One region of the Bacillus nitratireducens genome, then DNA from elsewhere that is predicted to be linked to it. Evidence: riboswitches for the same ligand, from Rfam matches in the RefSeq annotation. Region 1 holds a riboswitch; each other region holds the start of a gene.
The links. Region 1 has a riboswitch for S-adenosylmethionine ahead of Q3V31_RS19355 (bifunctional O-acetylhomoserine aminocarboxypropyltransferase/cysteine synthase). Riboswitches for the same ligand answer to the same signal wherever they lie in the genome.
Positions count from the first base shown of each region.

Region 2: linked by a shared signal. The riboswitch ahead of mtnK (S-methyl-5-thioribose kinase) and the one ahead of Q3V31_RS19355 (bifunctional O-acetylhomoserine aminocarboxypropyltransferase/cysteine synthase) in region 1 are both predicted to bind S-adenosylmethionine.
Region 3: linked by a shared signal. The riboswitch ahead of Q3V31_RS23750 (cyclase family protein) and the one ahead of Q3V31_RS19355 (bifunctional O-acetylhomoserine aminocarboxypropyltransferase/cysteine synthase) in region 1 are both predicted to bind S-adenosylmethionine.

Region 1 covers NZ_JAUMJO010000005.1:93,375-106,134, forward strand. Annotated here, with positions in the region: gene pdxK (pyridoxine/pyridoxal/pyridoxamine kinase) at 58-882, opposite strand; gene Q3V31_RS19325 (GAF domain-containing sensor histidine kinase) at 1,017-2,588, shown strand; gene Q3V31_RS19330 (response regulator transcription factor) at 2,610-3,257, shown strand; gene Q3V31_RS19335 (FMN-dependent NADH-azoreductase) at 3,451-4,077, shown strand; gene Q3V31_RS19340 (transcriptional regulator YeiL) at 4,135-4,806, opposite strand; gene Q3V31_RS19345 (YjjG family noncanonical pyrimidine nucleotidase) at 4,914-5,609, shown strand; gene Q3V31_RS19350 (chloride channel protein) at 5,650-6,882, opposite strand; SAM riboswitch class I at 7,202-7,306, shown strand; gene Q3V31_RS19355 (bifunctional O-acetylhomoserine aminocarboxypropyltransferase/cysteine synthase) at 7,399-8,697, shown strand; gene metA (homoserine O-acetyltransferase MetA) at 8,681-9,586, shown strand; gene Q3V31_RS19365 (homoserine dehydrogenase) at 9,726-11,021, shown strand; gene Q3V31_RS19370 (YczE/YyaS/YitT family protein) at 11,051-11,677, opposite strand; gene Q3V31_RS19375 (LacI family DNA-binding transcriptional regulator) at 11,775-12,752, shown strand.
Region 2 covers NZ_JAUMJO010000002.1:124,850-132,041, reverse strand. Annotated here, with positions in the region: gene Q3V31_RS07025 (DUF1129 domain-containing protein) at 1-610, opposite strand, end outside; gene Q3V31_RS07020 (DUF1129 domain-containing protein) at 624-1,391, opposite strand; gene Q3V31_RS07015 (PadR family transcriptional regulator) at 1,391-1,723, opposite strand; gene Q3V31_RS07010 (3-hydroxybutyrate dehydrogenase) at 1,857-2,633, shown strand; gene Q3V31_RS07005 (YvrJ family protein) at 2,844-2,981, opposite strand; gene mtnA (S-methyl-5-thioribose-1-phosphate isomerase) at 3,046-4,110, opposite strand; gene mtnK (S-methyl-5-thioribose kinase) at 4,107-5,288, opposite strand; SAM riboswitch class I at 5,380-5,521, opposite strand; gene Q3V31_RS06990 (carbon-nitrogen family hydrolase) at 5,594-6,457, opposite strand; gene Q3V31_RS06985 (pyridoxal phosphate-dependent aminotransferase) at 6,472-7,192, shown strand, end outside.
Region 3 covers NZ_JAUMJO010000007.1:73,653-86,412, forward strand. Annotated here, with positions in the region: gene Q3V31_RS23715 (helix-turn-helix domain-containing protein) at 9-248, shown strand; gene Q3V31_RS23720 (LSm family protein) at 497-1,030, shown strand; gene Q3V31_RS23725 (hypothetical protein) at 1,052-1,495, shown strand; gene Q3V31_RS23730 (LSm family protein) at 1,674-2,342, shown strand; gene Q3V31_RS23735 (S-adenosylmethionine decarboxylase related protein) at 2,587-3,852, shown strand; gene Q3V31_RS23740 (ATP-binding protein) at 3,998-5,224, shown strand; gene Q3V31_RS23745 (hypothetical protein) at 5,454-5,837, shown strand; gene Q3V31_RS23750 (cyclase family protein) at 5,863-6,495, opposite strand; SAM riboswitch class I at 6,581-6,693, opposite strand; gene Q3V31_RS23755 (PRK06851 family protein) at 6,842-7,951, shown strand; gene Q3V31_RS23760 (nucleotidyltransferase domain-containing protein) at 8,063-8,845, shown strand; gene Q3V31_RS23765 (FAD-dependent oxidoreductase) at 8,954-10,480, opposite strand; gene desB (Delta(10) desaturase DesB) at 11,062-12,147, shown strand; gene Q3V31_RS23775 (amino acid ABC transporter permease) at 12,198-12,760, opposite strand, start outside.

The sequences.
Region 1 (12,760 bases):
TAAAACCGACAGAACAATGAATGCTCTGTCGGTTTTAGTATTTTTTTTAGTTTATTATTAGACAAGCTCTTTCTGTGCAACGAATTTGCGGTATGCACCGTGATGTGTTGGTCCTACATATTCATTAATTTTGAATGAATGACGAATTGCAGCTGTGATGAATTCTTTTGCAGTTTTTACCGCTTCTTTTACAGTTTTTCCTTTTGCAAGTTCTGCTGTAATTGCAGCAGAATATGTACAACCTGCACCGTGTGTATTTGTCGTATCAATCTTTTCTGATTCTAGAAGATCGAATGTTTCACCGTCATATAATACATCAATAGCAGTTTCTGTACCTAGTTTGCTACCACCTTTAATTAGTACGTATTTAGCACCTAAAGCATGGATTTTCTTTGCAGCTTCTTTCATGTCCTCAAGAGAATTAATTTTCACACCACTTAATTGATACGCTTCAAATAAGTTTGGCGTTACAACTAATGCCTTTGGAACAAGAACGTCACGTAAGCAGTCGTTTGTTTCAGGGTGTAATGCTTCATCGGCCCCTTTACATACCATAACAGGATCAACTACTACATTTTTGAAATTGTGCTTTTCAATTGTTTCTGCAACCATTTCGATAATTTCTACTGATCCAAGCATACCTGTTTTTAAAGCATCTACGCCAACACCTTCAATAGTTGTTTCTAATTGTGGTTTTAATGTAGAAGCCGCAATTGGGAATACGTTATGTGCCCAACCGTTATGTGGATCCATCGTTACGATTGTCGTAAGAGATGTCATTCCGTATACACCAAGTTCTTGGAATGTTTTTAAATCTGCTTGTATACCAGCACCGCCACTTGTGTCAGAACCAGCGATAGTAAGTGCCTTATTTAATGTCATTATGAAAGCCCCCTCAAGTGATATAATGAAAACTATGTTTTCACCATTATATCAATGTTACGAATAAGTACAAAGTGAAAAGTAGATGATTTACTTTAGGGGAGATTTAAAATCTTGTATGTAGGAGATTAAGTATGTTTCGAGATAATCGTACAAATGAATTAGTTATATTAAAAGAAATTGCAGAAACGCTAAATACATCAAATGATACATATCATGTATTGCAAGCAGTGCTAGAAAAATTACTTAGTGTAACAGGTTTAACGACAGGATGGATTTTTCTTGCGGATGAAAATGGGAGATATACGAAATTAATCGATTACCAGTTACCAGAGGCACTTACATATGAAAACAAACGCCCGATGTGTGAAGGGGAATGTTGGTGTTTACGTGGCTTTGTGGATGGAAAGTTAGAGCGAGCTGTTAATATTATTGAATGTAAAAGAATTAATAATGCAATTGAATATAATTGGGGAGATACAGAAGGAATTCTTCATCATGCTACGGTTCCTTTAAAGGCTGGAGGAGAAAAATTTGGTTTGTTAAATGTGGCAAGCCCAGGTAAAACACATTTTTCAGAAGAAGAATTAGTATTGCTTCAATCAGTTGCTTTCCAAATTGGAACGGCTTTAAAACGAGCAAAGTTATATGAAAATGAAAAGCGAAGAGCGCATTATTATGTGAAATTAGAACGGTTCATTCAAGTTTTAAGAACGATTCATCAATTTAATATATTGCCTGAAAAAGTTGTAAATCAATTAGGTGAAGTGTTTCAGTGGAATCAAGTCGCATTCTTTATTAGGGAAGAGAAAGAATTAGCCTTGCGGGCATCTTATTGCCAGGAAGAATTACAAGAGGATATAAAAGAAGCAGCGAAAGAAGCACTAGAAAAAGGTGAACCTATTTTATTAAACCATCAAATCAGTCATAAGATAGCCTCTAATAGGACGGTTATTGCCTCACCAATACAGATTCAAAGTCACATATTTGGTGTTTTATGTGTTAGTTCAAATAATGGTGAATTTGATGTGAATACGACAGATGTACTTCAAGCAATAACAAATCATATTTCTTTCGTGATAGAAAATTTAAGGTTAAATGAGCAACGCCGCGAACTTGTACGAATGGAAGAAAGAAACCGGTTAGCAAGAGATTTACATGATTCTGTTTCACAAAAGTTGTTTTCATTAACGTTTATGACGAAAGGTGCTGAAGCTGTCTTAAAGGGTCAAAATGAAAAGGCAGATCAGTCTTTGTATGAGATGCGTGAATTAGCACAAGGTGCCTTAAAAGAAATGAGGACGTTAATTTGGCAACTACGTCCAGCGGGATTAGAGAAAGGACTATTACCAGCTTTAAAACAATATGGTGAAAGTTTGGGATTGAAAATTCGGGAACAAGTTACAGGTGTTCGTGATTTACCTCGCGTAGTAGAAGAAGCGTTCTGGAGAATTGGACAAGAAGCTTTAAATAACGTAAGTAAGCATGCAAATGTCAGGGAAGCGACGATTTATTTCAAAGTGACGGAGAAGAATGTATCATTAGAAATAGTCGATCAAGGAAACGGCTTTGTAGAAAAGGATATAAAAGAGAAGAAATCACTCGGTATGACTACGATGCGCGAAAGAGTAGAATTAGTTGGTGGGACGATTAAAATTACAAGCAGCGAGAAACGAACGAGTGTAAAAGTAAATGTACCATTATGATGTGAAAAATGAGGGAAGTTTGTGAAAATAAAAGTATTGTTAGTTGATGATCATACAGTCGTTTTAAAAGGATTAGCGTTTTTTCTAAGTACACAGGAAGATTTTGAATTAGTTGGGGAAGCCAATAATGGAAAAGAGGCGTTAGTGAAAGTAGGCGAAACGAGTCCAGATGTCGTATTAATGGATTTATATATGCCTGAGATGGATGGAATTGAGGCAACAGCCTGCATTAAAAAAGAATACCCAAATGTGAAAGTAATTGTCTTAACTAGTTTTTCTGATCAGGCTCATGTATTGCCAGCATTGAAAGCTGGAGCAAGTGGTTATATTTTAAAAGATGTAGAACCAGATCAACTTGTTGAAGCTATTCGAAGCGCGTATAAGGGGAATATTCAATTACATCCCGATGTAGCAAATGCTCTTCTCTCTCAAACATTACCGGAGGAAGAGAAAGAAGAAGAGCTTTCCATTCAAGTGGATGTGCTAACTGCAAGAGAAAATGAAGTATTGCAGCTATTAGCGAAAGGGATGAGTAATAAAGAAATCGCCGCTGTTTTAGTTATTACAGAAAAAACGGTTAAAGCTCATGTGAGTAGTATTTTGAGTAAGTTACATTTATCCGATCGCACACAAGCAGCATTATATGCAGTAAAAAACGGAATTGTATAAGACAAAAGTCGTAAGACCTAGTTCGCCTTTAGAAGGTGGACTTTTTTTATGAAAAAATACGTCTATGTGAGGACGAAATTGTCTTGATATAAAGATAAAATGTATTTGTAAGCAACAACAATTACAAGGGAGTAATCCTTTTTCGTAAGTAATATATAACAACATAAGAGTGAGTAGTAGGAGGAAAAGAATCATGGCAACAGTTTTATTTGTAAAAGCAAACAACCGCCCAGCGGAACAAGCAGTAAGTGTGAAATTATACGAGGCATTTTTAGCAAATTATAAAGAAGCACATCCAAATGATACAGTAGTAGAACTTGATTTATATAAAGAAGAATTACCATATGTAGGCGTAGATATGATTAATGGTACATTCAAAGCAAGCAGAGGATTTGATTTAACAGAAGAAGAAGCAAAAGTAGTAGCAGTTGCTGATAAGTATTTAAATCAATTCTTAGAAGCTGATAAAGTTGTTTTCGGTTTCCCATTATGGAACTTAACGATTCCAGCCGTATTACACACGTATATTGATTATTTAAACCGTGCTGGTAAAACGTTTAAATATACACCAGAAGGTCCAGTCGGACTTATTGGAGATAAGAAAATTGCGTTATTAAATGCACGCGGCGGCGTATATTCTGAAGGACCAGCAGCTGAAGTAGAAATGGCTGTTAAATATGTAGCAAGCATGATGGGCTTCTTCGGTGCAACAAACATGGAAACGGTAGTTATCGAGGGACATAACCAATTCCCAGATAAAGCTGAAGAAATCATTACTGCAGGTCTTGAAGAAGCAGCTAAAGTAGCAAGCAAATTTTAATTAAAATTATAATCGCCACTCAAAAAACAGCATTAACTTTTATGTTAATGCTGTTTTTTATACTTTCAGCTCGTCAGCAAGTTTTTCTAATTGATTTCGATCTTGTATATAATATGTTCGGCCTTCTTTCTTTAAATAGTTTTGCTGGCAAAACTGGTTTAATACATATAAAAGATGGCGGTAACTGACGTTTAAGTATTCTGAGGCCTCAGTATGTTTTTCGGTATAGCAATTATTTTGTTCCGTTAATAGAATAAACGCAGCTAATCGGTTTTCAAACGAATAACTATAGTTTTTGGCGTAATTTTCTGTTCGGGTAATTGTTTTTTCTCCAATAAATTTGCATAGTTTCTGTAAAAAGGTAGCATCTTGCAATAAAAGATGCTGACAATCTTTAAGAGGAAGCGCTAAGCAAATACAATCTTCAATCACCTCAACCGCTTTTGTAACAGATTCTACGCCAATTAATCCTAATTCTCCAATGAATGAAGGTGCTTGAATAAAATTAATTAAAGAGACTTTCCCATTTTTATGGCTCATATATATTTTTGCTTTCCCGGAAATTAAGTAATAGAGATAGGGGAGGTCGATTCCCTCCTTACATATCATCTCTTTCTTTTGAAAAGAATGTAGTTCTACATATGGTAAGACATGAAAGGAAAAAAGAGTATGGAATTGATGAATTTGCATGTATTGATAAATTTCTTTCTCATTTTTACTAATTTTCATATTTTCACCCCTGTTTGTAGTATGAGATATCTCCTATTATTTTTACAAGGAAGAATGATACGATTTATGTAAATTTGTTTTTGTAGAAAAGAGAGTGTGAGGGGTTTATGAAAAAATATAAAACATTGCTATTTGATGTAGATGATACATTGTTAGATTTTCAGAAGGCGGAGAAAGTGGCGTTACGTATGCTCTTTGAAGAGAAAGGGATTCCTTTAACTAGCGAGGTGGAAGCGCAGTATAAAAAAATTAATAAAAGCCTTTGGGATGCTTTTGAAGAAGGTGAAATAAACCGTGATGAAGTCGTAAATACACGATTTTCGATTTTGTTTAAAGAGTACGGGGAAGAGGTAGATGGGATATTATTCGAAAATAATTATCGTAGCTACTTAGAAGAAGGAGACCAACTCATGCAAGGTGCATTTGAATTTATAAATCAAATTCAAAGTGAGTATGATTTATATGTAGTGACAAACGGTATTTTTAAGACGCAAGATAAACGTTTACGTAATGCAGGATTACATTCATTGTTTAAAGATATTTTTGTTTCTGAAGATACGGGATTCCAAAAGCCGATGAAAGAGTATTTTGATTATGTTTTTGAAAGGATTCCTAATTTTTCTTTTGAAGAAGGGCTCATTATTGGGGATTCGTTAAGTGCTGATATTAAAGGTGGATATGTAGCGGGAATTGATACTTGTTGGTTTAATCCAGAAAAGAAACCAAATAATAGCGAGATTGTGCCAACATATGAAGTGCATAGTTTTGAAGAGTTATACGCGCTATTAAAACAGCATGTGTAATAAAAATAGGCAGTGGAACTTTTGTCCCTACTGCCTATTTTTATTCGTTTGTAGCTGCGTTGTTTTTAGGAAGTGGAAATGCATTACCAATCGCTGCCGCCCCGAGCATTGGTAATAGTAAATTGAGCGGGAAAAACATAAGTAATAGCAAGGTTATAGCTATTGGCTTTCGTAACGCATAGCTTGAAATTGCTGTTGTTACGATGGCCACAGATGCGATTGGGTCTATAGGAAGAATAGAAGCTATAGCGTATCCGATACTTGATCCAGCAAATATAATAGGGAAAATATGTCCGCCGCGCCAACCCGTATTTAAACAAACGGCAGTAATACATAATTTTAAAACCCCGGAAAGAAGTAGTACCCAGAAGGATAAATGGCTCCATTCAACAACTAAATCTTTTAATTGATGTTCCCCTGAAAATAACGTGTACGGGAGAAAAGTTCCTGTAATCCCCAATAAAATACCGCCTATAATTCCAAGTGATACCTTGTATTCCTTGAAGGGATGGATTAATTTCTCTAATGTGAATTCTAATTTGAAATAAAAGAAACCAACTATAGCACCGATGCTAGCAAGTGGTAGAAAGGCGATCCATTCATTAAGAGAAAGGGAACCTTCTCCGAAATCAACAATAAAGGATCCACGATTATCGAGTTTACTAAGCAATAAATAAACGGAAAAACCGGCAAAAGTGGTAGCTAAATATACAATTGCTTTTTTTCCTTTAGAAAATTCGTTAATTTGTTCACCCTCATTTTCATTCGGGGCTAAGTAACCGAATAATGGTGCATTAAAAATTACACTTAAAGTAGCGCCAATTCCAACCTCTGTTAGTTCATTCATTCCCTTTAAAGCAAATTTAAAGCGATCTCCTACCCATGTACAAAGTCCACCGATAATTCCAACAAGTGCTGCTTCTGGGCCTAAACTAGCTCCAAATATTAAAACGATAATCGCAGTTAAAGTAGCTTTATGTACAAAACTGTATTCAATTCTACCTGTTTTTTTATATTCAGCCATCACTTCGGGCATAAGACGTGGATATGTACCAAAGTATTTTTGTGTTAAACCAACGAGGATACCACCGATAATTGTTACACAAATGGTGTAATAAGGGGGAGAGGAGAAAATAGTAGGTAAGTATCCCCAAATAAAGTGAATTCCGATATTTATTGTAACTAAAAATAACCAGACTGTAGCTCCTACTATAGAGCCTAAAAGAATGCCATATAGGATGAGTATATAGTGCATGTCCTTTTTATTTGTCATGTTATACCTCCGTTATGTAAGTTTTAATGTAGAAAGGATTAAATATGCTAGTGTGAAATGAATTGAATATATATAGTATCTTTTTGAGAGGTTGACTTATTCAATATATTGAATAAGCGTGAGAATCTTGAACCTATACGTTTAAACTACTTATTTAATTCTATATATTGATCGAGGTTTTTAAAAGGTCTTTTTTAAATGAATATGGAATATATTTCTTTTGTTGTTTATATTAAAGTTTTCGCATTTAATTTAGAACATTCAGAAAAACTGATTGACATCAGGAAATTATTGCTATAAAATCAACGGTAATTGCATAGTCTTATCAAGAAAAGGTGGAGGGACAGGCCCGATGAAACCTTGGCAACAGCCGTATAACGGAATTGTGCCAAATCCTGCAGGTAATAATCCTGAGAGATAAGAAAGAGCCTTTAGAGCGTGTTTTCAAACTGCTCCTTTCTTGTTTTCAGGAAAGGGGCAGTTTTTTATTTTGTATAAAAGAAAGGAGAATGAGAGATGGGAGAATCATGGGGAAAAGGAACAATTTGTGTGCAAGGTGGCTATACGCCAAAAAATGGTGAGCCGCGTGTTTTGCCACTTTATCAAAGTACAACGTATAAATACGATACTTCGGATGATTTAGCGGCACTATTTAATTTAGAGGCAGAAGGATATATATATACGCGTATTGGAAATCCTACCTTAGCTGCATTTGAGCAAAAATTATCAGATTTAGAAGGCGGTGTAGGGGCTGTTGCGACAGCTTCTGGGCAGGCGGCCATTATGCTAGCAGTTTTAAATATTTGTAGTAGTGGAGATCACCTTCTTTGTTCTTCAACAGTTTACGGGGGAACATTTAATTTATTTGGAGTAAGTTTACGTAAGCTTGGCATTGATGTTACGTTCTTTAATCCCAATTTAACAGCAGATGAAATTGCGGCACTTGCTAACGATAAGACAAAACTCGTTTATGCAGAATCGCTAGGAAATCCAGCAATGAACGTTTTGAATTTCAAAGAACTTTCAGCGGCAGCAAAAGAATTAGAAGTACCTTTTATCGTTGACAATACATTAGCGACGCCTTATTTATGCCAGGCGTTTGAACATGGGGCAAACATTATCGTTCATTCAACGACGAAATATATCGATGGTCATGCAAGCTCTTTAGGCGGCATTGTTATTGACGGAGGAAACTTTGATTGGACAAATGGAAAATATCCTGAGCTTGTTGAACCTGATCCGAGTTATCACGGTGTGAGTTATGTTCAAAATTTTGGAGCAGCAGCTTATATTGTGAAAGCACGCGTTCAGTTATTAAGAGACTATGGAAACTGTATGAGCCCATTCAATGCATATATTAGCAATATTGGCCTGGAAACATTGCATTTACGAATGGAGCGTCATAGTGAAAATGCTCTCGCAGTTGCCAAGTGGCTTGCTAATCATGATCGTATTGAGTGGGTGAATTATCCGGGATTAGATAGTAATGAAAATTACTCGTTAGCACAAAAGTATTTGAAAAAAGGTGCTAGTGGAGTTTTAACTTTCGGTATTAAAGGCGGATTAGAAGCAGCAAAAGAATTTATCGCAAATGTAAAACTGGCAACTCTTGTAACGCATGTAGCTGATGCAAGAACGTGCGTCATACATCCTGCTAGTACGACGCACAGACAGTTAAGCGCAGAAAATCAGCGTTTAGCTGGCGTTACATCGGATTTAATCCGTTTATCGGTCGGTATAGAAGATGTTTCTGATATTATTGCAGATTTAGAAGTGGCGCTAGTCGGAGGCAAACAACATGCCGATCATAATTGATAAAGATTTACCAGCTCGCAAAGTATTGCAGAAGGAAAATATTTTTGTAATGACGAAGGAGCGAGCAGTAACACAAGATATACGTGCTTTGAAAATTGCCATATTAAATTTAATGCCTACAAAGCAAGAAACAGAGGCGCAATTACTGCGTCTAATTGGAAATACACCGCTGCAATTAGATGTTCATTTACTTCATATGGAATCGCATCTGTCTCGTAATGTAGCGCAGGACCATTTAACGAGCTTCTATAAAACATTCCGTGATATTGAGAATGAAAAATTTGATGGACTCATTATTACAGGAGCCCCAGTTGAAACTCTTTCTTTTGAAGAAGTAGATTATTGGGAAGAGCTTAGACGTATTATGGAGTACTCAAAAACGAATGTAACATCTACGCTTCATATTTGCTGGGGGGCACAAGCGGGTTTGTATTATCACTATGGTGTGCCGAAGTATCCTCTTGCGGAAAAAATGTTTGGTGTATTTGAACATGAGGTTCGTGAGCAACATGTGAAATTGTTACAAGGGTTTGATGAAGTATTTTTTGCTCCGCATTCTCGTCATACAGAAGTACGAGAGAGCGATATTGAAACCGTAAAAGAATTAACGTTATTAGCCAATTCTGAAGAAGCGGGTGTTCATCTTGTTATTGGGCAAGAGGGACGGCAAGTTTTCGCACTCGGACATAGTGAATATAGTTGTGATACGTTAAAGCAAGAATACGAACGTGACCGTCAAAAAGGATTAAATATTGATGTGCCAAGAAATTACTTTAAACATAATAATCCAGATGAGAAGCCGCTTGTTAGGTGGAGAAGTCATGGGAATTTATTATTCTCTAATTGGTTGAATTATTACGTGTATCAAGAAACCCCTTATGTCTTGTAAAGAAAGATTGTGTAACACGTGGTAGCGTTTTCCTTGTAAAGAATAACCTTTATTTTTCCGAATGTTCTAAATTCATTGTTTTTCAGATTTTTCGTCTATATAATTCATCTAAACACAATTTTGAGGGGTGGACAGTATTATGAAAGAAATTCAAGTGGGGTTATTAGGTCTTGGGACAGTTGGTAGCGGTGTAGTTCGTATTATTACAGATCATCAAGAACGACTTATACACCAAGTTGGTTGTTCAGTGAAAGTAACGAAAGTGTTAGTGCAAAACATTGAGAAGGAGAGGGAGGTCGAGGTATCTTCTACTCTATTAACACAAGATGTGAATGAAATTTTAGATAATCCTAATATTGATGTTGTCATCGAAGTAATGGGCGGCATTGATGATGCAAAAACATATATTTTACAAGCTTTACAAAGTGGGAAGCACGTTGTGACTGCAAATAAGGATTTAATGGCGTTACACGGAGCGGAATTATTAGCGGTAGCAAAGGATAATAAGGCGGATCTGTTTTATGAAGCAAGTGTAGCCGGAGGAATTCCGATTTTACGAAGCATCGTAGAAGGACTTTCTTCAGATCTTATTACGAAAGTAATGGGAATTGTAAATGGAACGACAAATTTTATTTTGACGAAAATGTCAGACGAAGGGAGAGCATATAACGACGTGTTAAAAGAAGCTCAGCAGCTTGGATTTGCAGAAGCAGATCCAACATCAGACGTAGAAGGTTTAGATGCAGCAAGGAAAATGACGATTTTGGCTACTCTCGGTTTCTCTACAAATGTAGAGCTTGGAGATGTGAAGGTAAAAGGAATTACTTCTATTACAGCAGAAGATATTGAATATAGTAAGAGCTTAGGCTATACAATTAAATTAATTGGTCTTGCAAAGCGAGATGGTGAAAAATTAGAGGTTACAGTTGAACCAACTTTACTTCCAAATGCACATCCTCTTGCGGCAGTACAAAATGAATATAACGCTGTGTATGTGTATGGTGAAGCGGTAGGAGAAACGATGTTTTATGGACCGGGAGCAGGAAGCTTACCGACAGCGACAGCTGTTGTTTCAGATCTAGTTGCTGTAATGCAAAATATTAGGTTAGGTGTAAACGGAAATAGTGCGGTATCTCCTCAGTATAAAAAAGTATTAAAAGAGCCAGATGAAATTGTTGTGAAAAAGTTTTTAAGACTGCATGTGAAAGATGAAATTGGTGTGTTCGCAAAAATCACGTCATTGTTCTCAGAGCGCGGTGTTAGCTTTGAAAAGATTATTCAAATGCCGCTTGAAGAGAAAGGGAAAGCAGAAATCGTAATTGTAACGCATCGTGCTTCTCTTGCAGATTACGATTACATTCTACATACATTGCAATCGTATGAAGAAATAGATTGTTTGAAAGCAAACTATCGGATTGAAGGAGATGCTAAGTAGTATCTCTTCTAATAAAATGAAAAAACCTATTAAGCGGCTTGCTTAATAGGTTTTTTTCTATTTAAAATTTGCGTACCAACTTGAATAAATGCTTGAATAATCCAACCTGTTGTAAAGGATAAGATAATTGTTCCAAAATAGATTGGCCCATCTAATAAGAAGCTTAATGTTAAAAATAAAAAAGCTAATGAAATTTCTGTTCTTCTAAATGTCCACTTCTTTTTCTCAGCAACAGTTAAAACGAAAGCCTCTTGAGGTGCTGCGCAAAGGTTTGTAGAGACATAAAGGCCGATTCCGGCTCCGATGAATAGATTTCCGCAAATAAGTGTTATATATTTTGGAAGAGAGCGGATAATGTCCATAATGGTCGTAATAGAACCAACCCAATCAACAAAAAGAGAAATAAGAATCATTGTGACAATTGTGCCGATTGTAATTTGTTTTTTGTCCCAAAAGAGTACGATAAGGGTAAAAATAAAGTTAATCATGAAAATCCAAAAACCAATACTTATGCCGAAATTTTGATATAGTGCAATAAAGAAGGAATCATAAGGGCTAAGTCCAAAGGAAGTAATTGTCGTCATCATATTAATACCGATGGCGAGAATGAGTAAACCGCCAATGAAAAATATATATTCTAATTTGAATCGAAGCATAATTGTATATCCTTTCAAAATGTATTTGCTAGGAAAGGATATATTGTGAAAAGCTTACCAGGTCAAGGGAGAATTTTTGTGAGAAGAGGAAAATGAGATGACGAATATAAGAAAAATTGCTGAACTCGCTGGGGTATCTGTTTCAACAGTTTCACGTGTACTTAATAATCATCCGTACGTAAATGAACAGAAACGAAAAGAAATTTTAGCAATTATAGAAGAATTAAATTATACGCAAAATGTAAATGCAATTCATTTAGTGAAAGGAAAAACAAATGTAATCGGTGTTTTATTGCCGCATGTAAATGATCAATATTATAGCGCTATTATTGAGGGAATATCAAAGGAAACGGCACAGGAAAATTATAATATGATGCTTTGTCAGACGAATTATAGTGAGGAAAGAGAATTAGAAATTCTGAATATGTTAAAAATGAAAAAGCTTGATGGGGTTATTATATGTTCCAGGGCAAATAGTAAGGAGAAGCTTGAAGAATATACAAAATTTGGTCCAATTGTTATGTGTGAAGAAATTGATTCAAAATACATTTCAAGTGTACATATTGATTACTATAAAGTTTTTTCGCGCGGTATGAAAAGCTTAATAGATACCGGCCATACACGCATTGGATATTGCATTGGAAGAAGTAATAGCATTAATAGTCAAAGAAGAAAACAGGCGTATGAGGATTCGCTTCAACAGATTGCCGTAAAACCGTTAGAAGCCTGGAAGTTTAAAGGCTGTTTTACAGTGGAAGATGGACGTAATGTAGTCAGGGAATGGGCTCGTATGTCTGTAAAACCGACGGCGTTTCTTGTATCCTGTAACCATATTGCTGCGGGAATGGTAACAGAAGCGAAAAAACAAGGAATTCGAATGCCAGAAGATATTACGATTATCGGATGTGATGATCAAGAAGTGGCAGATATATTAGGTATAACAACGATTTCGCATCCTAGTAAAAATGTTGGGATAAAAGCGTTTGAATTATTATATAAAAAGATTAATGAAGAGAAATTAGATGTGAAGCATATAGAGTTATTACCAGAGTTAGTGGATAGAGAAACAACTTAATGGAGAAG
Region 2 (7,192 bases), on a different contig from region 1:
CAGCTAATATTCCAATCCATCCAAGTATGTACGCTTCTCCAATTAATAGCACTAATAAGACAATTCCAGCTAGTATATAACTTTGCATTGTAGTTAATTGCAAGACAGGTGTCCCGTACCATTCATTCATAAACATTAATAGTACTAGTAATAAAATCGGTAGCAAAGCTGCTACATAAATAATGCTAAATTCTTTTATTTTGCTCTTAAATGATGACATCTTAAAAGCAAAAATAGTCCCCACAATAGTAATCATTAAAACAATTGGATACCCAATCAGCTGTACATTTGTTAATGTAAATTCATGATTCGGACTTCCAAATAAAATATTTGTCAGTAACCAATATCCACCAATACCAATAATCATCCCTAAAATGCTTTTTATACTCCCGCCTTTATCCTTCTCCATCTCTTTCGCTAACTCTTCCGCATACTCTTTTGGTGAATCACCAAATATATCATTTACTGTCTTTCCCTCTTGCTCTCCTTCTATTAAATGAAGTTCTGCATCTTCTAGAAAAGCATCCACATCCGCTTCTTTAATTCCTTTTGTTATTAAATACACTTTCGTATCAATTAAAAACTTTTCACCTTCTTTAGAAACCTTCATTATAACCCCTCCCTTATTTAAACGTTTCTTTTCTATTCGTCTTCATCATAATTTCAAGGAAAATTAAAATAAACAAACTTCCGTATAAACATATAATTTGAAATAACATTGGCACGAGATCTTCTGATGTAAATGTTTTAAACACTAACATAATAGAAAGCGGAATGATTAAATATAAGTTTTTAAACCATCCTTTAAAATACATATTTATCGCTACTGTAATAATAAAAATCCCACCACCTAATATATAACTTTGCACTTGAGTGAATGTAACCATCTTTGTAGGATATAACACATCTAATATCGTAACCGCTCCTAATAAAAACATTGGCGCTATCATGACTAAAAACCACATTAAAAACCATGTTTTTGTAAAGCTTGTTACAAAGGTCATTTTACGAAGTAAAAAATTAGGACCCATTACAGCTAAAATCAATGTAAAACTATAGCCAATGCACTGAATAAGTGAAATCTGTAAAACTCCATTATTCACTATTAAAATAGAAGCAATAACCCAAAATGCTACGATATTCATTACCGTAAAACCGATTTGCTTCCACGTTTCCTGTCTATCTCTTTCCATTACTTTTACAAGTTCATTGGCATATTCTTTCGGTGAGCTTCCGAAAATATCTTCTACACTTTTCCCATCACTCTCACCTTCTATTAAATGAAGTTCTGCATCTTCTATAAAGCTTTCAACGTCGCTTTCTTTCACACCCTTTGCTGTCAAAAACAACCTCATATCTAATAAAAAATTTCGCGCTTCACTTGATAACATTATTTTCTTCTTCCCTTCCCTTCAAGTAGACGTTCTACACTACTTTGCATCGCTTCCCAACGATCCATAAATTCATCCAGTGCTTCCTCGCCTTTTTCTGTTAATGTATAATATTTTCGCTTTGGACCAGATGGAGATTCCTTCATTACACTTGTTATTAATCCTTCCTTTTGCATTCGTATTAATAACGGATAAATACTTCCCTCACTCGCCATTGTGAAACCATACTTCGCTAGCTTTTCACTCATTTCATAACCGTATATTTCACCTTCAGAAATAATAGCAAGTAAGCAACCTTCTAAAATCCCTTTTAGCATTTGACTTGTCGACATAACTCAAATCCTCCCACTATCTTGTTTTACAAGATAGCTAAAGATTTTTTTCCAAATGTTTGCAGGAATTTCATTATCGCCTCTCTAAATAGAGCAATAAGAGAACTTTTATTATGAAGGAGTGTTTTTCATCATGGTTACAAATCGAGTTGTCTTTTTAACAGGTGCTGCGAGTGGTATTGGATATGAGATGGGGAATGCTTTTGCAAAAGAAGGCGCAAAAGTTGTTATTACTGATCGTCTTGAAGAGCGTGCGAAAGAAGCTGCTGAACAATTACAAAAGGAAGGATTTCAAGCTATCGGTTTAAAATGTGACGTTACATCTGAAGTAGAAATTACAGCAGCAATTTCTCAAACAGTTAATCATTTCGGTTCATTAGATATATTAATTAACAATGCAGGAATGCAACACGTTTCACCGATTGAAGATTTTCCAACTGAAAAGTTCGAGCTGCTAATCAAAATTATGCAAATCGCTCCTTTCATCGCAATTAAGCATGCCTTTCCGATTATGAAAAAACAAAAGTATGGTCGGATTATTAATGTCGCTTCCATTAATGGCCTTGTCGGATTTGCTGGAAAAGCTGCTTATAATAGTGCGAAACATGGCGTAATTGGATTAACGAAAGTGGCTGCTTTAGAGGGAGCAACTCATGGAATTACTGTAAATGCTCTTTGTCCTGGATATGTTGATACCCCTCTTGTACGAAACCAACTACAAGACTTAGCAACTACGCGAAATGTACCACTTGAAAATGTTTTAGAAGATGTTATTTATCCTCTCGTACCACAAAAGCGCTTGTTACAAGTACAAGAAATTGCGGATTATGCTATGTTTCTAGCAAGTGAAAAAGCAAAAGGCATAACTGGTCAAGCTGTTGTTATCGATGGTGGATATACTGCTCAATAAAGTGAAACTTTAATCAGTGGGGGTTTTGTTCATCCCCACTGATTATTAGCCTTCACCAATCGGGCTTTTACGGGCAGTTAATCTCCGACCTAACTTCTTTGCTCCAAGCAAATTTTGAGGTGGGAGTTTTACTGCCCGTTAATGCGGGATAGAAAATAAAGTTTGCTCTTCGCGAGCAAACTTTATTTTCTTTCTATCGCGAGGATCTTACTACTTTAGTAATTGTTTAGGGAGTTTCTCAATTGCAACAATCACTCCGTCTAATTTACTTTCAATGCGATGTAGTAAATATAGCGTTACAACAATTGGAAACCCCACATTACCTATCATCCTGATCCACTCTTCCATCTTTCTCTCCTCCCTTCATTACATAAATAAGAGGAAAAGAGATTCTTAGGCATAAAAAAACAAGCTATTTGTGATTAGCTTGTTTTTCAAATAATAATGCAATTCCCTGTTTATAATCTCCTCGTATAATACCTTGCTCGGTAATAATACCTGTAATTAATTCGTTTGGTGTTACATCAAATGCTGGATTATAAACAGTAGTTCCAACTGGTGCCACTTGTTTCCCGAAAATTTTCGTAACTTCTGTTTCGTCTCTTTCTTCAATAACAATTTCAGCGCCTGTTTGTTTCGTAGTATCAAATGTCGATAGCGGAGCTGCAACGTAAAATGGAATATCGAAATACTTTGCTAATATAGCTAAATTCATTGTTCCAATTTTATTTGCTGTATCTCCATTTGCGACAATTCGGTCCGCTCCTACAATAATCGCGTTTATTTCTTTCGTTTGAATAGCATGCGCTGCCGTATTATCTGTAATAAGCGTTACATCAATTTCCGCTTGTTTCAACTCCCAAGTCGTTAAACGTCCCCCCTGTAAAACTGGTCTTGTTTCACACGCATACGCATGTAAATGTACACCCTTTTCTTTCCCAATATAAAACGGTGCTAATGCAGTACCATATCTAGCAGTTGCGATACTTCCTGCATTACAAATTGTTAAAATTTTATCACCGTCTTTAAAACACGTTAAACCATGTTCTCCAATATTTCGGCACACCATTTCATCCTCTTGCTGAATATGAAGCGCTTCTTCTTCTAATATTTTTTGAGCTTCTTTTATTGTAGTAATCTCTCGAATAGATTCTCTCATACGATCGATTGCCCAAAATAAATTGACTGCTGTCGGGCGTGATGTTCCTAAATAGTTACAATCTCTATTAAACTTCTTTTGAAACTCATCGATATTTATAGCATCGTATTTCTTTGCCGCAAGCGCCAAACCAAACGCAGCTACAATTCCAATTGCAGGTGCCCCGCGTACTTCTAACATAATAATGCTTTTCCATACCTCTTCAATAGTCGTTAATGTTTTAAACTCAGTAATATGCGGTAGTTTTGTTTGGTTTAATACTGCAAGGGCATCACCTTTCCAACTGACAGACCTCGGAATAGTAACAATTGTACTCATGCTTTTACGCCTCCAGAAACTGTCTGTTGAAATAACGTTCGGAACAATTGAATATCAGCACTCTTAGATTCATATTTTATTAGTTCTTTTCCTAAGGATAACGCTTGCTTCTTAGCTTGAATTCTTTTTTCTTTATTTGCTATTTCATCTAAATCAGCTACATGAGCTAAGCCAATTGTTCTACGAATAAGTTCACATCCAGCAAATCCGACAGCATCAGTAAAGATATTTTGCAAAATAATTGGTAACCATTGTTTCTCTTTCGTATATGCTTCTACACCTTCTCCAATCCATAACCTCGTAAAAGCTTCTACAAAATAACTCCATGTTTTCTCTATATGGAAAAATAGTACATTTCTCTGCTCTTCTTCTCTTGATAAAGCATTTAATAATAAATTTGCAACAAATTGACCGATGTCAAATCCAAATGGACCGTACGTTGCAAACTCTGGATCAATTACTTTCGTTTCAGAAGGTGATGAAAATATACTACCAGTATGTAAATCTCCGTGTATGAGAGCCTCTTTTCTCGTCAAAAACTTATACTTATACTGTGCTACTTTTAATTTTAAAGTTTTATCACTCCACAGTTCATCAACCGCTAGTTGTAACTCTGGTTCATAATCATTTGTATCATAATGACTAAACGGATCTGTAAACACTAAATCTTCTGTAATTTTACTAAGGTCTGGGTTTACAAATGTGCCCTCTAGTACCCTCTTCTCTTCTGACTGTAAACCGAAATCTGAAGTATAAAATAAAACATGTGCTAGAAAGCGACCAATGTGCTGGGATAAAAGAGGATACTCTTCTCCGTCTATTAATCCTTTTCTTGTAATCGTTAGTCTTGATAAATCTTCTATTACTGTCACTGCCAACTCCTCATCATGACTGTATACTACCGGCACGTATTCCGGTACATACTTTGCGAAAATTTGTAATGCTTTACTTTCAATCGTCGCTCTTTTTATAGACAATGGCCAACTCTCACCAACTACTTTCGCATATGGCAGTGCTTGTTTTATTATAATAGACTTCTCTCCATCATCTAATTTGAACACGTAATTTAAATTTCCATCTCCAATTTCATGACAAACTACATTTGCTTTCTTTTCAAAATAACCGTGTTCTTTCGCATATTGTATAGCTGTTGTTTCAGTTAATGAATAATATCCCATCGTCTTCTCCCCCTTTTTTAAATTCAGAGGTTTTTCTGACGTAGAAAAACCTCTTTCCACAAAGAAAGAGGTTTGAAGTTTATCTTCTCCCCTCTTATCTGCCAGAAAGTAAACTTTCTGCTGGAATTAGCACCGTGCCTTTTGGCGTAAATAAACGCCCCATTTCACAATGGTATTACGGTCGGTTGCTGGGCTTCATCGGGCCAAATCCCTCCACCTGCTCTTGATAAGAGTTATATAATTTTTTAGAATTTTTAACTTTATGTTGAAGACTATACCAAGAATAAAAATCACTTGTCAATATTTTATTTGTATAATTCTGGACGGCGATCTGCAAAAACTGGAATTCCTTTACGTACCTCTTTAATCTTCTCGAATTTAAGTTCTCCAAATAAAATTGATTCCTCTTCATTTGCCTCTACTACAACTTCACCCCAAGGATCCACAATTAAAGAATGACCTGCAAACTCATTATTCGGATCCTTTCCTGCCCTATTACATGCAACAACATAACACTGATTTTCAACTGCTCTTGCTTGCAATAACAAACGCCAATGCGCTAAACGAACTAATGGCCATTCTGCTACAACAAATAAAACTTTTGCACCTTTAGCAGTATGAACGCGCATCCACTCTGGAAAACGAATATCATAACAAATTGTGCCGGCGCACTCTACATCATCTAACTTAAATTCACCTGTACTATTTCCAGCGATTAAATATTTATGTTCATCCATAAGCTGAAATAAGTGCACTTTACTATATTCATTGACTAGTTCTCCTTCCTTGTTTACAACATACATTGTATTGGTAACACCTTGTTCTGTTTGCTTCGCTATGGAACCACCAACAATATGTACACCATATTGTTTCGACCATTCTTTCAACTTTTCTTTCGTTTCTACTCCCTCTCTATCTGCAATTTCAGAAAGTCTCGTTAAATCATATCCTGTCGTCCATAGTTCTGGTAAGACAATAACATCTGGTCTTTCCTTCATCGCTTCACTTATTTTATTTTTGGCGTTCTCAATATTTTTTTCTACATCTCCAAAGACAATATCCATTTGAATACATGCGACTTTCATTTTTTCAGCCCCATTCTCATTTTTCTCTTTACAAAATACTGGAAAGATTATATCATTTGTCACTAGAATTGTAACAACTTTCAAAAGAGGTGGAAAGTATGAAATTATTTCAACCTTCTGAGATAGTAACATCATTGCCAACACAATTTTTCGCTTCACTTGTTGCAAAGGTTAACAAAGTCGTTGTAGCTGGTCACGATGTTATTAATCTAGGTCAAGGTAATCCAGATCAACCAACACCGCAGCATATCGTTAAAGCTTTACAAGATGCTGCTGAAAAGACCATTCATCATAAATATCCGCCATTTCGCGGACACGAAAGCTTAAAAGAAGCCGTGGCAACATTCTATCAACGTGAATATGATGTAGTAGTAAATCCAAAAACTGAAGTTGCTATTTTGTTTGGCGGAAAAGCTGGATTAGTAGAATTACCAATTTGTTTTACAAACCCTGGTGATACTATTCTCGTTCCAGATCCAGGCTATCCAGATTATTTATCAGGAGTTGCTTTAGCAAAAGCACAATTTGAAACAATGCCGCTTATTGCAGAGAATAATTTTTTACCGGATTATACAAAAATTGATAACTCTATTGCCGAGCGTGCAAAGTTAATGTTTTTAAACTATCCAAATAACCCTACCGGTGCTACTGCATCAAAAGACTTTTTTGATGAAACCATTCATTTTGCTAATGAACATAATATATTAGTCGTTCATGATTTTGCATACGGTGCTATTGGATTCGATGGTCAAAAGCCCATTAGTTTCTTGCAAGCAGACGGTGCCAAAGATACAGGTATTGAAATTTACACTCTATCGA
Region 3 (12,760 bases), on a different contig from region 1:
ATAAAGGAATGAACACATTGTATATAACGATAGAAGAGGCTGCGGAGTATTTGAATTTACCCAAATCGTACGTTGAAGATTTAATTCAGCAAAAGAAAGTTCGTGCATTGTTTGATGGAGAGCAATATTTATTAAACAAGGAACAGTTTAATACACATTTAGAACAAATGGAGAAATATAAGCAATTAGTGGAAGAAATATTAAATGAGCCAATTCCGGAAGATATGGATGTTAAAGACGAAGATTAAATTTAGGAAAATCCCCCGTATTAAGATATGCAGAAATGTATCTTAATACGGGGGATTTTTATATTAAGGGGTGAAAAAGTCATTCAAAAACTTAGAGTTACTTTAAGGGAAAGAAGATTTTATAGGGATTAGTACTATTAGTTAAAAGCATATTTTTTCATAGCGGGGACAAACATAGCGAACATAACCTGTACAGATACATATACTATCAGTGCAAAAGCTTATAAATTAATGGAAGGGGTTTTCTCGTGAGTTTATTTAATTGGGATTTTTTGGAAAATTTAATTGGATCTTATGTAAGAATAAACAGAGGTGGACCAGAATCTCAAAAAGGAGCAATAGTATCAGTATATGCGGACTACTTCGTATTACAGAATGAAAAAGGAGAGTACCATTACTACCAGCTTCGCCATCTGAAAAGCATTACAAAAAATACGAAAGATGGTGGGATAGGTGATTCCGTATGGTCGGAAGAAGACAGTGCGGAAGACTTTGAAACGCTACTTCAAGGCTTCAAATACCGCTGGGTGAAAATTAATCGTGGCGGTCCAGAGAAAATTGAAGGTATTTTACAAGATGTTTCTAGCGATTATGTAACGTTAATTATAAAAGAAGAAGTTGTATTAATTGCACTATCTCATATTAAAAGTGTTAATTATAATGCACCAGTAAGTGGAGAGAGCGATGAGAGTAGTGATGAGAGTAGCGATGAGAAAAGTAATGAAAACAGCAATAATTCAAGTCGAGCTCGTGCACTAAGACAATCAAGTAGAGGAAGATAATACAGAAAGGAGGGTATGAACTTGAAGAGTGTAGTAAGCTGTGATCAAATCAAAGGTTTAGTCGGTGAGAATGTAAAAGTAAATCTTCGCGGACCGGAAAGTCGAGTAGGTGTACTGTTATTGTTAGGAAAAGATTATCTTACACTACAATTACCCCATGGAGAATTAGTGTATTATCAGCTGAAACATGTGAAGAGTCTAGTCAGGAAAGTGAAAGAAGCACAAGGAGAATATGGTTCATGTTTCTATGCTGATGAAGATACTTTTTTAGATGTATTAAATGACTTGAAGTATAAATGGATAAAGATTAATCGTGGTGGACCAGAGTGTGTGGAAGGTTTATTAAGTGATATACATGATGGAAGTATTACACTAGTAAACGGTGATGAGGTCATTTATGTAATTAATTCTCATATTAAGAGTGTGAGTCAAGTAGTTAAAAGTAAAAAGAATGAAGAAGAATAATGTTTAATAAATAAGAGGGGCATTATGATTGAAAGTGAAGAACGATTTCATATTTCGCTGCAATAATTTCGCGGTATATGAAAAAGAATTCTTACTATTAAAAGACAGAACATTGCCCCTGATTATTTTTTTGAAATGGAAGACAGAAAAGCGCAATTTCATAGAAAGGAGGATATAGATGAATGAGTTAAACAAGAACATTGGGGAAAATATATACGTTAAATTAATCGGTGAAAAAAGGTTTAGAGGTATATTAATTGATGTAGGAAATGATATTGTAGTTCTTTACAATGGACAAGACTATGTGTATATATCTTTATACCATGTCCAATATTATAAATTTTTGAGAGGGCATGATGAAGAAATATTAAAACCAGATGTGGACTCTGTAATTAAGAGAGAATCACCTTCAATTTCTTTGAGGAAAGTATTAAGCACATCTAAAGGGATTTTTACAGAAATTTATGTGGCAGGAAATGCTCCAATACACGGTTATGTTACAAGTGTAATGAACGATTATATTGTTTTTTATAGCCCGGTTTATAAAACGGTATATATATCTTTAAAGCATTTGAAATGGTTAATTCCTTATAAAGAGAACCAAGTACCTTATTCCCTCAACAAAAATGAACTCCCCGTAAATCCATTAAATATTACTTTAGCTAGAACATTTGAAGAACAGCTTATTAAAATGGCTGGGAAAATTATGGTTTTTGATTTAGGTGAGGAATATAACAAAATCGGAAAGATGGCGAAAATTGATGAAGGACATATTGAAATATTAAAAGCACGTGACGCAAAAATGTATGTGAATATTCAACATGTGAAATCTGTCCATTGTCCGTAAGCTAGTTTAAAGGGCTGGCTTTTTCTTTTATATATGTGGAAGAAAAGGTCGAGCTTATTTTTTTACCGTTATTTGGATATGAGGGGGGAAGTGAATTGAATATATAAGTATGTTCCTGTTTTTACTTATAAAGAGGTAACCTTGTACTACATTATAAAAAAAGATGTACGAGCTACTTTTTGTTGTATTCAATTCACTTTTTGAGTAAGTGCTGCTCAACTAATTTATTAAAGGGGTTTTATTTGTGGAGCAGTTTCCAAATTCGTTTTCGATTACGTTGCTTGGCAGTGCTGGTGGAGCAGCAAAAGCAGTGTTAGCAATTTTGAATCAAGCGGTAGTAAATGAAAAAGATCCAATTTATGACGTCATAAAGAATGTGAATTTTCATTTGGTGGATATAAAACAAAAAGATAAAAGTTATTATGATGAGTTGTTTCCAAATTTGAAAGAGCAATTTTTTTTATATGAAATAAATCTTCAAGATGTAGTCAAATTTAAACAACATTTAAAAGAAAAAGGAACGAAGGTTGTTATTGATGTTTCAGGCGCAGATACGATTAGGGTACTGAGTTGTTGTAATGACCTTGGTATTTGTTACATTAATTCGGCTTTGGAAAATGAGGCAGTAGATCAAGACGATAGTTTACTTGGTTTTCAGCTTACGGAAAGGTATACGAGGTTTGAGAAGGAGAAAGAAACATTTACAAATACAAGAGCGATTATAGGCTCAGGTATGAATCCTGGTGTTGTTCAATGGATGGTTGTTGAACTTATGAAAGAACGTCCAAATGAAAAGCCACGAGCATGCTATATTGTAGAACATGATACTTCGTTTTTGAATGATAAAGGGCTAATAAAACCTCATACACTTTATGCATCATGGGCAGTAGAGCGTTTTCTTGATGAAGCGATATGGAGTTATCCTATGTATATGAGTCATCATCGTCCACTTTACTTTTATGAGGATGTATATGCTTCAGAGTATAAGGTAAAGTTAGGTGAAAAAGAATTTTACGGTTGCTTAATGCCGCATGAAGAAGTTTTAATTTTAGGGAAATCTTTTAATATGGAAGTTGGTTTTCTTTATCGGATCAATGAGTATACAACAAACTTAATTAGACAGAACTTAGATAAAGTAGAAGATTTATGGAATTGGAATCGTAAAGTATTTAATCCAGCAGAAGAAGATATTGTAGGAGAAGATTTAGTCGGTGTGTTACTCGTTTATGAAAATGGCGAGACATACATGTATAATGTAATGAATAGTAGCCAAGTTTTTCAAAAATATAAAACAAATGGGACTTACTTCCAAGTAGGGTGTGGAATTTATGCTGGCTTATGTAGTTTACTGTTAGATGCTTTTGGACAAGGTGCTTATTATGTAGAAGAATTATTATTAAATACTGAAAGTAAGTATGGGGAATATTTAAATTTATATATGAAGGATTTTGTAGTAGGGCATAATGATTTTACAGATGGATTACTACATGATAGGGTAAGAATGATATAAAATGTGACTAAAAAGGAAGGAGGTGTATATCTCCTTCCTTTTTAGCATTAGAAGGTTAATATTGCCCTGAAAGCAATTTCATAATTATAATTTAAAGGGATAACATTTGAAATATTTGTTGGTATTGATCAAGAGGAGTTTTTATATGAACAAATACAGGAGCTTGATTTATGAAGAAAGAGAAGCTTTAAAAGTATTTATATTATTATTCTATATTATATTCTTTTCATATGACATTATCTATTATTTCGTTTATCCCGCTATGAATATTAATGAAGCAAGGATAGGGTGGCCAGAAGGTGGTATGGGAATAGGCGTATATATATTAGTAATATCCTTATTTCCTATTTCGATATACCTTCAAAAACAAGGCTATGTATATTTTGTAAAATATTTATTTTTAATTGGGTACATGCTTATTGACCTTATTACTAACTTAATGATTTATTTACACAGTGATCGTGTTTTTGAAAATGGAAATATGGTTGAAATATTTTTAATTTTATTTGCACCGATTTTCGTGAATAGAAAATATTTTTATTTTGTTTCCTGTAGTGTAATTGGAAAATATGTATTTTTCACGCTGTTATTGCAAGATATAAAAGTTGTGATTCCGCTTGTTTTATGTGTATTCTTTTGTATTATTTCACATTCTCTGTTAAAACGTTTCCAGTCTTATGTAAGAACAGTTGTTGAGATGATGAGCAATATGAAAGAGACCGAAAATTTAGCTGTTATTGGGACTATGTCTACAACAATTGCTCATGAAATTCGAAACCCATTAACAGCTTTAAAAGGATTTACACAAATTCAAAAGGAAAGAAATCTTGAAGATACGATGAGTTATGAGATTATGCTGCAAGAAATTGAGAGAATTAATGAGTTTGTTAGTGAATTGATGTTATTAGGAAAACCGAAACCAACAAATTATGAATGGTGTAATATACGGGAAATCCTTTTATATGTTGTACAGTTAATGGAAAGTTATGCGACTCAATATAAAGTGAAATTTCATTTGCAAGTAGATGGAAATTTACCCGTTATAAATGGTGATGATAAACAATTAAAACAAGTGTTATTAAACATTATCAAAAATGGAATAGAATCGATGCCAAAGGGTGGAGATATTCAGATTCGTGCATATAAAAAAGCTGGAGAGAATTTGTGTATTTCTATTGAAGATCAAGGTTTGGGGATAGAAAATGAGAAAATAGAAAAGATCGGAAAAGCTTTTTACACAACAAAGGAGAATGGTACAGGCCTTGGACTAATGATTACATATAAAATTATTGAAGAACATCAAGGGAGTATCGCGATTCAAAGTAGTATGGGCGTAGGAACGAAAGTGGAAATTTATTTACCAACAGTGTAGTACATTAGACGAAATTATTTTTCAGAAAAGTGTTCTTGTTGTGTAAATATAAACATTTTATAAAATGTTTCAAGAAGGGTTTTTTTTATAAAACACTTCGTTTATAATGGAGGAAAATATCGACATAGAGCTTTTAGCTCGTGTAACGGTTTGGTAGTGTTATGAAAAGAAAAGAAGGGGTGCACGCGCATCCTTTTTTCTATGCAGATATGATGAAAGGGGTGGTATGATGGAATTAACATTAAATTCAACTGTATGTTTACACACAATTCAATTTCGAAAAGAGCAAAAGAATTATATTGTAAAAGATACGATTACAGGAGAGACATATGAAATGCCGCCACTTTGGATTGATGCACTAGCAATGATGCGTGACGGCTTTTTATTGGGAGAAATAGAGGAGAAATTAAAAGAAGAGTATCCGGCCGAAGACGTAAATATGGTAGCATTTACGAGGCAATTGTTAGAGCTAGAACTTGTCGAAATGGTGGATGGAGAAGAGATAGCTTGTACAAAGAAGAGAGATAAAGATTATTTAGCTTGGTTACGCCCAAGAGTGGAACAATTCTTTTTAAACTTAAATAAAAAATATAAAAGCAAAGGTCAAAAATGATCTTTGCTTTTTTTGTAGGCCGTGTTTAAAAAATAACAGCGAATGCTCTTGCGAAAGCACCGTCACTATCTTTAATTTTTAAAGGTGCTGCCGAGAAAAAGAAACGTTTCGCTTTAATAGCATCTAGATTTGTTAAGTTTTCAATTAAGTAAATGTTATTCCCTAGTAATATGTGATGAACCGGCGATGTTTCTGTCGTTACCTCATCAGGAGAAATAAAATCTAAACCAACTGATTTTACTTTTAATTGAACCAGTTCTTCAGCTAATTCTTCGGAAAGATAAAACGCTTCTTTCTCATAAGCGGCTGTATTCCACTTATTAGATAGATTGGAATGGAAAATGACAATATCATCTTCTTTTATATCGGTATTATGCAATACTTCCTTAGGTAACTTTCTCTCTTGAATATGAGTTACATCGATAAGAACGGCCTCACCTACAAATTGCTTTAGGGGTAATTGATCGATAGTGGTTGCACCTGAAATGAAATGCGCAGGGGCATCGCAATGTGTACCTACATGAACGACAGAATGAAAATCTGTAACTTGATAGCCCGTCTCTTCAACGTTTGTAATTGCTTCTAGTTGGATTTTTGGTGTTCCAGGAAATTGAGACATATTGTTTTCAAATGTTTGTGATAGGTCGATTACTTTCATTTTGAATACCTCCAATATATGTTTTAAAATATAAAAAACTCATCTTTCATAATCAAGAAAGATGAGCTTTGCACACAATGGTTAAGTTTTATCTTGCAAAATGCATTGCATTTTGCAGGAATTAGCACCTATTCAGTTTGTATAAACTGAGGTTGCTGGGCTTCAAAGGGCCGGTCCCTCTGCCTCTCTTGATAAAGAAATATTTAGTTTTAATATTTTGATTTTTTAATATTTAAATTGTAATTCATTTCCTTTTTTAGTGCAATACAAAATAGGTATTCACCCAAATAAAGTTGCTCGCATATTGTAGCTTATGTAAATAGAATGCTGCGAAGGAGTGAGTGCAGTGACAGGTAATGTATTGAATTATTATGCCGGTGGAAATACAGCTAGAGGATTTCATAATTTATACGAAGAGAATTTAAAAGGGCTAGACAGGTTGTTTATTTTAAAGGGTGGTCCAGGAACTGGGAAATCTTCTTTAATAAAGGCAATAGGTCGTGAATGGGCTGAAAAAGGATATGATATTGAACTTTTGCATTGTTCTTCTGATAATAAGTCAGTTGATGGAGTGATTATCCCAAAATTAAAAGTAGGAATTGTTGATGGAACATCACCGCATGTTATTGAGCCCAAAATGCCAGGGGTTGTGGAAGAGTATATTAATTTAGGAGTTGCTTGGGACTCAGATAAATTAAGAAAGCAGAAGTTAGAAATTGAACGATTTGTATCAGAAGCGAGCAAGGCTTTCCAATCTGCTTACGGATGTTTTAAAGAGGCATTAGTTATACACGATGAGTGGGAGAAAATATATATTAATAATATTGATTTTAACAAAGCAAATGAACTAACAGATCAGTTGATTCAGAAATTATTTACAGATAAAAAGGGGAAACAATCGATTGTGAAACATCGGTTTTTAGGAGCTGCTACACCGAAAGGAGCAGTTGATTTCGTTCCTAATTTAACAGAAGGATTACCACATCGTTATTTTATAAAAGGACGCCCTGGCTCAGGAAAATCAACAATGCTCAAAAAGTTAGCGCAGGCAGCAGAAGAAAAAGGGTTTGAAGTTGAAGTATATCATTGCGGATTTGATCCAAATAGTCTTGATATGGTTATTGTAAGAGAATTAGGATTTGCAATTTTTGATAGTACCGCACCACATGAATATTTTCCGAGTCGCGTGGGTGATGAGATTATAGATATGTATGCTCTTATTGTTACACCGGGGACGGATGAAAAATATGCTAAAGAAATTCGTGACGTTTCCATTCGATATAAGGCAAAAATGAATGAGGCGATGTCTTTCTTGGCAAAAGCGAAATCAGTTCGTGATAAATTAGAACGAATTTATATTGCTGCTATGGATTTTTCAAAAGTGGATGCATATAAAGAGGAAATTCAAAAAGAGTTTGAACGAATTACCGCTACTGTAATTGAAAAGAGAAAGTAGGCTTTATTGAACTGTCAGAAAATTTCTGGCAGTTATTTTAGTATGTAGTAAAATTAGTAATATATTTGTCGAATTTCCAAGGAAATAATCAAAAAATGGGGATGGTATGAAATGAGAGGGAGAATTGAATTAGAGCTAGAAAGAATTGAACAAGAGAATGATGTGAAAATTTTATTTGCAGTGGAATCAGGGAGTCGTGCTTGGGGATTTCCATCGAAAGATAGTGATTATGATGTTAGGTTTGTTTATATACATCCAGTAGAATGGTATTTATCAATTCATGATAAACGAGATGTAATTGAATATCCGATTAGTGATGATTTAGATATAAGTGGCTGGGATATTAAAAAGGCTTTGCAGCTATTCGCAAAGTCAAATCCAGCTTTACTTGAGTGGATTCGATCACCAATTTTTTATTCGAAAAACTCTAATTTTCCAGAGCAACTTCAACAAATGAGTGAAAAGAATTTCGATCCAAAAGCAACGATATATCATTACTTACATATGGCGTCGAAAAATTATCGTGAATTTTTGCAAGGTGAGAATGTAAAGTTGAAAAAGTACTTTTATGTATTACGTCCTATTTTAGCTTGTAAATGGTTAGAAGAGAAAGGGACATTGCCCCCAGTAGAATTTGACCGGTTAATTACGGAACTATCAGTAGAGCGTAGTGTATTGAATGAAATTGAAAAGCTACTAATAAAGAAAAGGGCGGGTACTGAATTAGATATTGGATTGAAAATTAATGTGTTGAATCAATTTTTAGAGGAACAAATTAATTATTATCAACAATATGTGAAAGGAATTAAAAAGGGATTGGGGATCGATATTGAGAGTTTGAATACACTATTTCGAGATATGCTGTTTGAAGTATATGAAAAAGAGCACAAGTGAGTTTGTGCTCTTTTTTATTTTGTAGGAGTAAAGAAAAACGATATAGCTGCGATAAGACCCGCAAATGAGGATAAATGAAAAATTCCATGCCAAGTTATATTGCATTGTCTATTCGTTATCAACTCGTTTTAATGGTTGATCTGCAGGACCTTCAATAACGTCGCCCTCAATTGAAAAACGAGAACCATGGCAAGGGCAATCCCACGTACAATCACCGTTATTCCATTCAACTTCACAGCCAAGGTGCGTACAAGTGGTGTCGACGATATGTAATTTTCCTTCTGTATCTTTATAAGCACCTGCTCGTTTACCGTTGACATGTACAACAGAGCCCTCGCCAACTTCAAGATCTTCTGGTTTACGTAATGCGGTTTCAATTTTCCCTTCAATTAAATGTTTAGCAACATCAATGTTCTGAGAGAGAAATGTTTTTATATCTGGGTTTGCATGAAAGCGTGATGGTGCAAACAGCTCTTTATATGGGCTGTGAATTTTTAGAATGGAGTCCTTCAGTAAATGAGCTGCAGCAGTTCCTGTTGTCATGCCCCATTTGCGATATCCAGTTGCAACAAATATATTTGGATTCCTTTCGTTAATATGTCCGATATAAGGGAGCTTGTCTAGAGTAATTAAATCTTGCGCTGACCATCTATAGGGAACTTCATCTACTCCAAAAGTTGCTTCAGCAAAAGAATAGAGTGCTTCATAATGAAGCATCGTATTTATTCCCTGTCCCGTTTTATGGCTCTCTCCGCCAATTAATATCAACTTTTCTCCATTGCTTGTCATATAACGTAAGGAGCGTTTTGGATCATCGATGCTTAAATACATGCCGCCCGGATAATCCGTTTTTGCTTTTATTGCGAGAGCATAGGAGCGTTCTGCATACATCCGCGTAAAGAAAAAGCTATTAGCATCATAAAAGGGAAAATGTGAACAAGAGACAATATATTTACAAGTGATGCGATGGTCACCCTTTGTAATTACTTGTGGATAATCTCCTTTTTCCACATCAATAGCTGTTGTTTGTTCATAAACCTTTCCGCCCATCTCCACAAACTTTTCTAAAAGTGTTTTTAAATAAAGAAGGGGGTGGAATTGCGCTTGATTTTTCATCACAAGTGCAGATTGTACGGGAATAGGAATTGGCAGGGATTGAACATATTCACAAGGAATATTTAATTTTTGATAGGCTTCATATTCTTTCGTTAAATTTCGCAGGCCATTATCGGTAGTTGTATATAAATACGAATCTTCATTTGTGAAATTACAGTCGATTTTATATGTTTGCACAGTGTCACTTATGAATTGTAGAGCATGATTATTTGATTCATAGTAAAGCTTTGCCTTTTCAACACCGAAATGATTTATTAATTCGTCGTAAATAAGATCATGTTGTGCTGTTACTTTTGCGGTTGTATGCCCAGTTGTTCCATTTAAAACAGAGCCGGAATCAATTAAAACGACTCTCATTCCTTCTTTAGCGAGTAAATAGGCGGTGGTAATGCCTGTAATGCCAGCGCCGATAACAGCAACTTCTGTCTTTATATTTTCGGATAGATGAGGAAAAGTAGGCAATTGAGTAGATTCAATCCAATAGGATGATGGTAACTGCGGAAATGTGTCATCTGTCATTTTGGAAACCTCCTGAATTAGAACAATTTTCCTTTTAATATTTCCATATTATATGGAATTCATGTATGTTGTTTTCGTAGCATTCTATTCTTATTAAACGAAAGATAAAATTATTTTAATATAATTATTTTATTAGGGGCAGTATGAAGAAGTAGGATTTATATAAAGCTCAATTCAAATGATTCGATTTGTTGATTATATAGAGAGTTCTTGAATAGGATAGAGTCTATGGTGTGTAAGTGGATGTGTATATATAGCGGATAAAGCCTTATGAAATCTATGTTTTTTCTTTAGTGAAATAAAGTATAATTATAAAAATATAACCAACTTTTATTACTAGGTCATAAAAGTTGTTGACAATATAGAAATTCTATTGTTATGATTCATCATGTGGAAAGGTTGATAGAGAGTAAAAAGAGAAATGTTTTTCATTGATAATAAAAGCGAAAAATAAGTGACGATAGAGTGAGTATATTTTCCTTATAATAGATGCTTTTTGGATCACCTAGTAAAATCAATCTGGAAGCAAGAATTAATATATGCAAGTTGCGCAGGGCGCGGCATAAGAAAGGGGCAAAAGGATGAAGGAGCTTCATACGTTTGGGTGGTATGCAGCACGTGTATCACCACATTTGCCGAAAAAAGCATTTAAACCAGTTCCTACTCGTTTATTTGGTGGACTGGCTTATTTGCTTGTGGCATTGGCGGGGTTAATATCGATTGGTGTATTTGAATTGAATGTGTGGGCGAATCTAGGAATTGCGATTGTTCTCGGATTATGTTTTGCTTCACTTGGGTTTTTAGGACATGAAATTTTACATGGAACTGTTGTAAGAAAGGCATGGCTTCGTGATTTCTTAGGCGCGATTGCATTTATGCCATTATCAACAGGCCCTAAACTTTGGAGAAAGTGGCATAATGCAACGCATCATGTTCATACGCAGCATGAAGAGAATGATCCAGATGCATGGCCGACACTTGAGAAGCTAAAAAAGAGTAAGTTTCTGAGTTGGGTATATCGTATGCCTCTTCATGTACGTTCATTCTTTAGTTTTCTGTCATTAACAATTCAATTTACATTGCATTCGACTCGAATGTTCTTTCATTTTATAAAAGAATTTAAGTCATCCAATCAAAAATCTGTATGGCTTCAACTTCTTTTGCCTTGGACAGTTTGGATTAGTTTATTGTTTATTATGGGACCTGGAAAATGGTTATTTGCATATGTGATTCCGTTGTTAATTGCTAACTTCATTGTAATGGCATATATCGCAACAAATCACCGCTTAAATCCAATTGTTCCAGTAAATGATCCGTTAGCAAACTGTTTATCAGTAACAGTGCCGCGCTGGGTAGACGTTTTACATTTCAATTTCTCATATCATACGGAACATCATCTGTTTCCTGCTATGAGCTCTAAATACTATCCGTTAGTAAAAGATAAAATTAAAGAAATGTGGCCGGAACGCTATCATGAGATGCCAATGACCAAAGCTTTGGCAGCGCTATGGAATACACCACGTGTGTATTATCAAGGAAGTGAATTAGTTGATCCGCATAGGGAGCATTTCTATGGTTCTTTAGGAAATGGACTAGACCCTCATAATATTTCATATCGTGAGGATCATATAGAGGAAAAAGAGAGTATTAAAAAAGTAAATCAATAATAGATATATTTTACGATGAAAAAGCAAGCTCTTTTAGAGCTTGCTTTTTGTTATAAAGAAACTTCTTTTTTGTTCTTTGCCTTGACTTGTATAGAGTTAGTTTCTTTTCGTTGTAGTCGTTTTTCTAAAAGATTAACAAGGTAAGTGAATAGAAGAACAAGTGCGAGATAATATACACCAACGATTATATATGTATCTAATTGTTGGAAGTTACCTGCGGCAATGGATAAACCTGATCCCCATAATTCGGACATTCCTACATAAGCAACGAGTGAAGAATCTTTTAATCCAATGATGAATTGGTTCCCTAGAGGAGGAAGCGATAGGCGAAATGCTTGTGGTAATATAATACGGCGCATCGCTAAAGGATAAGGCATACCTAAAGAGCGAGCGGCTTCTAATTGTCCTCGGTCAACGGATTGAATTGATCCTCGGAAAATTTCAGTAATATATGCACCGTTATGAATTGCTAAAGCAATTGCGCCTGCCCAAAAAGGGGTAAAAACAACAACGGATGTAATCCCAAAATAGAGAATGGCAATTTGAACAATTAAAGGTGTACCACGAATAATGGCGATATATACATGAGCAATACTATTTAAAACTTTATTGT